Regions from separate parts of the Mesorhizobium sp. Cs1299R1N1 genome, predicted to be linked through region 2. Evidence: predicted binding sites of a transcription regulator. Region 2 holds the regulator's gene; each other region holds the start of a gene.
What was found. Region 2 encodes LexA, which represses DNA repair genes until DNA is damaged. Its sites were predicted from a motif close to TGTTCNNNNTGTGTTCNG; they were not measured.

Region 1: a site for LexA is predicted at 1,477-1,494, ahead of recA (recombinase RecA). Genes of this name have one in related genera too.
Region 3: a site for LexA is predicted at 2,053-2,070, ahead of O7A70_RS14975 (YifB family Mg chelatase-like AAA ATPase). Genes of this name have one in related genera too.

The regions. Positions count from the first base shown of each region.
Region 1 is NZ_JAPYKR010000017.1:74,033-77,311, forward strand. It holds gene O7A70_RS28875 (pseudouridine-5'-phosphate glycosidase) at 1-247, opposite strand, end outside; gene O7A70_RS28880 (carbohydrate kinase family protein) at 305-1,249, opposite strand; gene recA (recombinase RecA) at 1,552-2,652, shown strand; gene alaS (alanine--tRNA ligase) at 2,925-3,279, shown strand, end outside.
Region 2 is NZ_JAPYKR010000004.1:150,966-154,244, reverse strand. It holds gene O7A70_RS10620 (ComEC/Rec2 family competence protein) at 1-1,682, shown strand, start outside; gene lexA (transcriptional repressor LexA) at 1,676-2,419, opposite strand; gene O7A70_RS10610 (GntR family transcriptional regulator) at 2,827-3,279, opposite strand, start outside.
Region 3 is NZ_JAPYKR010000006.1:163,855-167,133, reverse strand. It holds gene O7A70_RS14980 (acyltransferase family protein) at 1-224, opposite strand, end outside; gene O7A70_RS14975 (YifB family Mg chelatase-like AAA ATPase) at 424-1,956, opposite strand; gene O7A70_RS14970 (class I SAM-dependent DNA methyltransferase) at 2,213-2,821, opposite strand; gene O7A70_RS14965 (cupin domain-containing protein) at 3,239-3,279, shown strand, end outside.

The DNA.
Region 1 (3,279 bases), on a different contig from region 2:
GCGATTCGCGCTCGCCGTCGGAGAGGCCGATCTTGATGCGGCCGCCAATCACGGCGATCGTCGCCGGCACCGCGCCGCCGTCACTGATGATCTTTTCGACATTGGCCGCCATGGCGCCATTGTCGGGATAGGGCATGCCATGGGTGATGATGGTGCTTTCGAGCGCCACCACCGGGCGCCCGGCGGCCAGGGCTTGCGCTACCGGTGCGTGGATATCGATGAAAGGGCGGGCGGTTTCTGGCGTCATCTCTGATCTCCAATCCGGAGTGCGGCGCATCCACTGCGCTCTATGAATTTGCCGGTCTCATGCCACTTCCCTGGCATCGGGCACAAGGGCCAGCGCCTCCGCGAAGCTCGCCGCGGTGAATTCGGGCACCGCGTTGGCGCTTTCGATGGCCAGGATTGCCGCCGCGACGCCTTCGCGCAGGGCCTGGCGCAATGGCAGGCCACGCAGCAGCGCCGCGACCGTCGCGCCCGCCAGCGCGTCGCCGGCGCCGGTGACATCGGCGATTTTTCTGGGGGCAGGCGGCACGATCGAGAAGGCGCCCGTACCGTCGAAACCCAGCACAGGGCCACTGCCTGCCGTGACCACGCCGCTGGCAAGGCCGCTGCTCCGCAACCCGTCGATCATTTCCTGCTCGCCGGCACTTGCATTGACGCCGGCCAGCACAGCGGCCTCCCGTCGGTTCATGAAGAGTTGGGCCAGCCCGCCGAGCACCGGTATCAGCCGCGTCACCTTGGCCGGCGAAATCGCGATGGCGAAAACCGGTTTATCGGCGGCGAGCGACAGCAACCCCTCCAGTGCGGCCGACGGCAGGTTGGCGTCGCACAGGATGGCATCCGCGGCGGCCACTTCCTGGCGTATCTTGGAACGCCTGATCTGCTTGGGAAAAGCCAGGTCGTACAGCGCCATGTCGGCAAAGCCGACGATCAGTTCGCCCTCGCGGTCGATCAGCGCCGTGTAGCTCGGCGTGGTACGGTCGAGGAACACCGCAGACAAATCGACGATGCCAGCCTCGGCGATGGCCCGTGAAACCGTATCGGCTGACACATCGCCGCCGCGCACCGAAAGCAGCGATGCGCAGAGGCCGCGCCGCACCATGCTGCGCAACGCATTGAAGACGCCACCGCCGACATCCTCGCGCATCGTGCCGGGATTGGAGGCGGCCGGCACATAGAGGCCGGACACCTGGCCACGCCGGTCGATATGGGCACCGCCCACGGCCAGTATCTTCGCGGATTCCACCATGGCGGCGATATGACCTTTGTTGTTGGGGCCGCACAAGCGCTACTATGCGCGACAGAGCTTCGCATGCAGGACGGCGATTCGGCCGGACTATAGGATCGAGCTGTCTGGCCCAATGCGGAGCCTGTTCCTGCCCGGGCGGAGCCTGTTCCTGCCCGGGTTTGCGAGACAAAAAAAGAACAAATCAGGATATCACTTGTTTTTCAATTGGTTGTCACCCCTTGCCAAATGAGAACAAAAAAGGTACAAAATGACAAGGATTACGGATTGTTCGGCCTTCATTGACGACCAAGGGGTGATGTATCATGGCTCAGAATTCTTTGCGGCTGGTAGAGGATAAGGCAGTGGACAAATCAAAGGCTCTGGATGCGGCGCTGTCGCAAATCGAGCGGGCTTTCGGCAAGGGCTCGATCATGCGACTCGGCGCCAACGAGCAGGTCGTCGAGATCGAAACGGTGCCCACAGGCTCGCTCGGCCTCGATATCGCGCTCGGCGTCGGCGGCCTGCCGCGCGGCCGCATCATCGAGATCTACGGGCCGGAAAGCTCGGGCAAGACGACGCTGGCCCTGCACACCGTGGCCGAAGCCCAGAAGAAGGGCGGCATCTGCGCCTTCGTCGATGCCGAGCACGCGCTCGATCCGGTCTACGCCCGCAAGCTCGGCGTCGATCTTGAAAACCTGCTGATCTCGCAGCCCGACACCGGCGAGCAGGCGCTGGAGATTTGCGACACGCTGGTGCGTTCCGGCGCCATCGACGTGCTGGTGGTCGATTCGGTGGCGGCGCTGACGCCGCGCGCCGAAATCGAGGGCGAGATGGGCGATTCACTGCCCGGCCTGCAGGCCCGCCTGATGAGCCAGGCGCTGCGCAAGCTGACCGCCTCGATCTCGCGCTCCAACACCATGGTCATCTTCATCAACCAGATCCGCATGAAGATCGGCGTCATGTTCGGTTCGCCCGAGACGACGACCGGCGGCAACGCGCTGAAATTCTACGCCTCGGTGCGTCTCGACATCCGCCGTATCGGCTCGGTCAAGGATCGCGACGAGGTGGTCGGCAACCAGACCCGCGTCAAGGTGGTCAAGAACAAGCTGGCGCCGCCCTTCAAGGTGGTCGAGTTCGACATCATGTATGGCGAGGGCGTTTCCAAGACTGGCGAGCTGGTCGATCTCGGCGTCAAGGCCGGTGTGGTCGAGAAGTCGGGCGCCTGGTTCTCCTATAATTCGCAGCGTCTCGGCCAGGGCCGCGAGAATGCCAAACTGTTCCTGCGCGACAATCCCGACACCGCGCGCGAGATCGAACTGGCGCTCAGGCAGAATGCCGGATTGATCGCCGAAAAGTTCCTCGAAAACGGTGGCTCAGAGGGCAATGGCGACGATGGTTTTGAGGACGAAGCCGGCGCGATGTAGGGCAGCGCCAGAGTTTGGCCATAAATCCAGCCTATTATCTGATGCTTAAGTAACAGAGTTCTGTAGTACCCGCGTTCCAAACCGCCGGCCTTCGCGCCGGCGGTTTTCGTTTGCGTGCCTGCGTAAGTGCCGGTGCAAAGCGCGAATTGGCCCAATTCCGTGTTTCTGGACAGGGTCAAGAGCTACGGCTAAAAGGCCAACTCCATCTTCTAGAAAACACAGAGCCATCTCCCGCCGGTCCGGCCGGCGGCTCTCTTGAAAAGGCAGTATCCATGAGTGGCGTCAACGAGATCCGGTCGACATTTCTCGACTATTTCCGCAAGGAGGGCCACGAGGTCGTGGCCTCGAGCCCGCTCGTGCCGCGCAACGATCCGACATTGATGTTCACCAATGCCGGCATGGTGCAGTTCAAGAATGTCTTCACCGGTTTGGAGAAGCGGCCCTATTCGCGTGCCACCACGGCCCAGAAAAGCGTTCGCGCCGGCGGCAAGCACAACGATCTCGACAATGTCGGCTATACCGCGCGCCACCTGACCTTCTTCGAGATGCTCGGCAATTTCTCCTTCGGCGATTATTTCAAGGAGCGCGCCATCGAGCTTGCCTGGAACCTCATCACCAGGGAATTCG
Region 2 (3,279 bases):
GCATCGGCGGCAGCGGCTTCTTTCTCGGCAATCCAACGGTTGTCTCCGCCGAAGCCGGTGAGATGCCGCTGCCGGCACGCGTGTTTTCAGGCATCGAAAATGCCCGCGAAGCCATCGCCGACCACATCAGGGGCAGCATTGGCGGCGCCGAAGGCGAGATCGCGGCGGCGCTGATCGTCGGCGTGCGGGCCGGCATTCCCGATGAAATCAACGAAGCGATGCGGCGAACCGGCATCTACCACATCATCTCGATTTCGGGTCTGCATATGGCGCTGGTGGCAGGCACCATCATGGGTCTGCTGCGCGGCGCCTTCGCGCTGTTTCCAGGCTTTTCCGCGCGCCGGCCGGTGAAGAAATACGCCGCCGCCGCCGCACTGTTTTCGATCGCCGCTTATCTCGTCATTTCGGGCGTCGTCGTCGCGGCCGAACGCAGCTTCATCATGCTGGCGGTGATGCTGATCGCCGTCTTGTTCGATCGCGCGGCGCTGACCATGCGCAACCTGGCGATCTCGGCGATCGCCGTTATCCTGGTTTCGCCGCACGAGGTCGTCGGCCCGAGTTTCCAGATGTCGTTCGCGGCAACCGCGGCCTTGGTTGGCGCCTATGCCGGCTGGGCCGACCACCACCAGGGAAAGACGAGGCCTCCGCCGCCAAAGCGATCCCTACCCGGGTTTCTGACGCGAAAATTCCTCTTGGCGACAGGTGGATTGGCCATGACGTCCATCATCGCCGGCAGCGCGACGGCACTGTTTGCCATCTGGCATTTCCAGCGGGTGTCGCCGCTCAGCCTGTTCGCCAATCTGGCCGTCATGCCAATCGTGTCGATCGTGATGTTCCTGGCCGTCGCCAGCGCGTTGCTGATGCCGTTCGGGTTGGATTGGCCGGCTCTCTACCTCATGGGCAAGGGCCTGACAGCGATGATCGCCATATCGGCGTGGATATCGGAGCGCTCTCCGGTCGATGGAGTCGGGCTGATTTCGCAGCAATCCGTGCTGCTGGTCACCGTCGCGCTGGTCATCGCGACGATGGCGACGACGTGGCTCCGGCTCACGGCGGTGCCATTCGCGCTTGCCGGTCTGTTGACTGTGTCGCACACGCGCACGCCCGATGTGCTGATCTCGGAAGATACGCGGTTGGTGGCTCTGTCGATCGGCAATGGCGAACTGGCCGTCAACCGGGAACGTCCGAACGAATTCGCAACCGACAATTGGAAACGCGCTCTGATCTCCGAAACAGTCGTCCTACCGGAAATGTTCGACAAGACGGACGGGCAATTCGATCTTGCCACTCCCACCGACCTGCCGCTGGGATCGCCGTTCTATTGCCGCGAAGGCCTGTGCCTTGCCAGGCACCCTTCCGGCGCGATCATCGCCTATGTCGAAGATCGCAAGAACACCTGGAAGGCCTGCGCTTTCGCCGACCTGATCGTCGTCAATGACGCGACCGCCTATGACGCCTGCCATAATCCGCTGGTTCTCGTCGTCACGAAACGGCAGCTCGCCCGCAAGGGGAGTGCCGCCGTCTTCTTCGATCCCCAGTCGGCCACGAGCCCGGCTGCGATCGAATTCGCCGTCGACGGACCATACCGGCCCTGGCACGAGCAGCGAAAATTCTCACGCGAGGCGCGGGGGTTGGCCCCCTATAAAAAGGCCGACAAGCCCGATGGCAAGCAAGTTCAGTAGCGCCTGATCAGCCCGACAAGCTTGCCCTGCACCTTGACCCGATCCGGTCCGAAGATGCGTGTTTCGTAGGCTGGATTGGCGGCTTCGAGCGCGATCGAGGCGCCCTTGCGGCGGAATCGCTTCAGCGTTGCTTCCTCCTCGTCGACCAGCGCCACGATGATTTCGCCCGGACTTGCTGTATCGGCATTGCGGATGATGACCGTGTCGCCGTCGAAGATACCGGCCTCGATCATCGAGTCGCCCTTGACCTCCAGCGCATAGTGCTCGCCGCCCATGATCATGTCCGGCGGCACCGAAATCGAATGCGTCTGATGCTGGATGGCATCGATCGGCACACCGGCGGCGATACGGCCCATGACGGGGATGGACACGGCTGAAACCGCATCATCGTCGTTGCCGGCCGCGGCCAGGCGGGAAGGCGGCGTCGCCGGCCTGATCTGGCGGCCGAGACTGCCTTGGCCAAGGCTGCCCTGGATGACGCTTGGCGAGAACTTCTTTGCCGCATTGAGGCCCGGCGCGATCGAGTCCGGCAGCCGCAGCACTTCCAGTGCGCGCGCCCGATTGGGTAGCCGGCGAATGAAGCCGCGTTCCTCCAGCGCCGTGATCAGGCGATGGATCCCCGATTTGGAGGCAAGATCGAGTGCTTCCTTCATCTCGTCGAAGGAGGGCGGTATCCCGCTTTCCTTGAGCCGTTCGTGGATGAACATCAGCAGTTCATGTTGCTTGCGTGTCAGCATGGCGGCCCCCAAGGCATTGAACGAAAGGTCTGAACCAGAATCGAAAAACAAACCCAGAACAAACACTATCCGTTCCAGTTGTGTTCCGCAACCGTTTAAAGTTTAATGAATTTGTTAACGCGTCTGAAGTTTTTTGCCGCGACAGCGGACTGCGGCCGACCCTTTCCGCGATCGGCAGGCATTGAAATTGTTTTGGTTAACGGCCTGTGGCCTATCCACTGATGGGCCGTGGCATCAGTCTTTCGGAGGGCTCTTCGCGGGTGGATTGTACAATTTGTGGATCCATTATTCGCGGAACGAAACGAAACCAAAACGCCAACGATTGGTAGCTTTGGGGCGGCGATGGATCCAGGTGCTTGGCCCACTCCGGCCAGCGCATGCCAACAGGCGTCGCGCAAGCGCTGAAGTCACCCGGAACCCGCTTTCAAACTGCCGGCGCGCGCGGCGTATTTGGTCGCGCCGCTGTCTTCGCTATGGACATAGACGTGCAGGGTATAGCCGATATGCGCCGTCATCAGCGCCTTGGCCCGCTCGACGTCACGATCGAGTGCAGCTTCCATGATCGCTGTATGGTGTTCGATCGCAATGGCTTCGCACAATGCCTCCATTGCCTCTTCATAACCGTCCTTCAGGCCAGCCGCGGCCCGCAATGTCGGCGCCAGGCCGAGAAAACGATGATGCCGTCGCAGCTGATCGGCGATGGTCGAGCGGAATCGCATGAGCCAATTGGAAGTCGCCGCGCTCAGCAGCGCCGCATGGAAAGCCTCGTGGTTCTCGTCCCATTTATCGACGGCCGCATCCGAAGGATCGTCGACCGCGGTCTTGCAACGGGAGAGCCGGTAGTGGGCGGTGACAACGGC
Region 3 (3,279 bases), on a different contig from region 2:
CCAGTTCTGGCCCGCTCCTGTTCGAAGAGCCGAAAGAGCAAAAAACTGGATAGGGCAAAGAATATCTCGACCCCGACCCATCCCTGTTTCTGAACCATGACAGCCGAGCTGTATTCGGCAGGCGCCGAAAAATGGCTGAAGAACACCATTGCAAACGCCAGAAATCTGAGGCCGTCCAGCTGGTCGGTCCGAAGTCCGTCGATGCTGCTTCTCGAAGAGGGCATGTTGCAAAACCTGAGACAACTTAGTGACGGCTGGGCGCCAACCAGCCGTCAAGGCCGCGCCATGATCCGAACGCTTCGAGCGCTGAAGCAAGCAGCTAACAGAAGTTCGATAATTAACCTTTTATTTGTACGGAGATAGCCAGATCTTGGCTCCAAACCGCGCTCGCCCACCGCACGAAGCGCGTCGCGAGCATCGAGCCTACGCCGCCTGCGCCATGCGCTCCGAACTCATCCGATAAGAAATCGCTTCGGCCAGATGGATGCGGCCGACGGCCTCGCTGGCGTCGAGATCGGCGAGCGTGCGTGCTACTTTCAGCACGCGATGGTAGGCGCGGGCGGAAAAGGCGAGTTTTTCGCTGGCGTCCTTGAGCAGCGACAGGCCGGCGGCGTCCGGCATGGCGATCGCTTCGATGACCGCGGGAGAACAATGCGCGTTGGTGGTGGCGCTGTTGACGCCGAGCCGTTCGAAGCGCTCGCGCTGGAGGGTGCGCGCGCGGCCGACGCGCAGCGCCACATCGGCGCTCTTTTCCGCCCGGTCGGGCCGGATCAGGTCGCTGGCCGAAACCGCCGGCACTTCAATGCGAAGGTCGATGCGGTCGAGCAGCGGGCCTGAGATGCGCGCCTGGTAGTCGGTGCGGCAGCGCTCGCCGCGCAGGCAGCGATAGCCGGGTTCCCCGGCCATGCCGCAGCGGCACGGGTTCATCGCCGCCACCAGCTGGATGCGTGCCGGATAGGTGACGCGGTGGTTGGCGCGCGCGATCATGCAGTCGCCGGTCTCAAGCGGCTGGCGCAGAGCATCGAGCGTCTGCGGCGTGAATTCGGGGAACTCGTCGAGGAACAGCACGCCGTGATGGGCGAGCGACACTTCGCCCGGCCGCGCGCGTATGCCGCCGCCCACCATCGCCGCCATCGAGGCCGAATGGTGCGGGGCGCGGAATGGTCGCCGGTCGGTCAGCTTGCCTTCGCCGAGCTCGCCGGCCACCGAGGCGATCATCGAGACTTCGAGCAATTCCTTCGGCGCCAGCGGCGGCAGGATCGACGGCAGACGCTGCGCCAGCATCGATTTTCCCGAGCCGGGCGGACCGATCATCAAGAGATTGTGGCCGCCGGCGGCCGCCACTTCTAGCGCCCGCTTCGCCGTCTCCTGGCCCTTGATGTCGGCGAGGTCTGGCAGGTCGCGCGCCGAGGCGTGGATGCCGGCCTCCGGGCGCGACAGCACCTGCGTACCGCGGAAATGGTTGGCTATGGCAATCAGGCTGCGCGGCGCCAGAATGTCGAATTCCCGCCCCGCCCAGGCCGCTTCCGGCCCGCAGGCGAAGGGGCAGATCAGGCCCTTGCCCTCGGCATTGGCACCGATCGCCGCCGGCAGCGCACCGGCGACCGCGGTGATCGTGCCGTCGAGCGACAGTTCGCCGAGCACGACATAGCCGGCCAGCATGTCGCCCGGAATGGCGCCGAGGGCCGCCATCAGGCCGAGCGCGATCGGCAGATCGTAGTGGCTGCCTTCCTTGGGCAAGTCGGCGGGGGCCAAATTGATCGTCACTTTTTTCGACGGCATCGACAGGCCGGAAGCATGAAGGGCCGCCTGGACCCGCTCGCGGCTCTCGGCCACCGCCTTGTCCGGCAGGCCGACGATGTGCATGTTGACCTTGCCGGGCGCGATCATCACCTGCACGTCGACCGGCACGGCCTCGATGCCCTGGAAAGCGACCGTACGAACCCGCGCCACCATTTTGTTTCAAGCCCCCGGATGCCGGCTCGCCCCAGCCCTTGTGAACAATCCGCGAGCGACGTCAGCTCAAGACAACCACAGATTTCAGGCTTAGGCAAGAACAATACAAGAACAAAGGCAAACGGGTGCATACCGTCGGATGGGCTCACTTGTCGTCCGTGTCAGCCGTTGCCTTGTGCGCGGGTCTTCCGGTGTTCGCAACGCCCCGGATTGAGCGGCACGGGATGAGGGCGAACGCGCGGCAACCCGCGCCGGATCACGATGGCCTCACCGCCAGGAAGGTGTTCCATCCCCTTTCCTTCCTGCCGATGCGGAAGCTGTGGCTGACAAGCTCCATGCCGGCGGCCTCGATGCGCGCGGCGAAGGCGTCCTTGCGCCAGTCGACAGTAAGGTATCTGCCGCCGGTTTCGCCGTCGCCGTCGCGCATCGAGACGACAAAGGCACCGCCGGGCCGCAATGAACGCGCAATCTTCGCCAGGACCTGGTCGATCTGGTCGCGAGGCACATGGATCAGTACGGCGAGCGCCACCACCGCGTCGTAGGGACCGCCAAGCTCGTCGGTGATGACGTCGAGGAGTTCGCCTGTCTTGCCGCGCTCTGCCTGCAGGTCGAGAAAGCGCCGCGTGGCGTCGGTTCGGCGGACCTTGACGCCAAGGCCCTCCAGGAAGTCCGCATCGCGGCCCGGTCCGGACCCGATCTCCAGGACTTGGCCGCCCGGCCCGATGATCGCCGCGGCGCGCTCGAGCGCGGCCCGGTCGTTCGGATGCGGGATATGCCCGACAATCTCGTCATAACGGACGGCGTAGTCCTCGTACGACTCGATCGTCCGGCGGCTCTGCGCCAGGGTTTTCGCCGGTATATTCATCGTTCCCTCCTGTCCCTGTCCGCCAGATTGCGCTCAGCGGATACTGCCATAAGGCGCGTGGCCGTCGAGCATGCCGATATCGCGCTTGAGATGGTCGGACAGCCCACGCTGGTCGAGCAGGCGGGGCGACCGCCTGCTATCGCTGACCGACAGCCCCCGATCAAACCCGGAACACCTCCGGAACCTGTAACCGCCCCGGTTGCACAGCGCTTGTATGCGGTTGCAGAAAGCGGAACATGGTTAAGACAAAATGAAAACAGGCTGTTCGGCCCGGCGCCGCCGGAGAGGAGCGGGCACAGTCAACGGGCATTTTAGAAACTGCTTATAATTGTATGCCGACTCCAAATGGGATATGAATCCGGTCGCGGTTCCGACAATCGCAACGTCAGGCTCCGCGTCGAGTACAGGGAGGATGACATGGCCGGTGTGGAAGTCACCAAATTAGCGTCCAAGTCTCA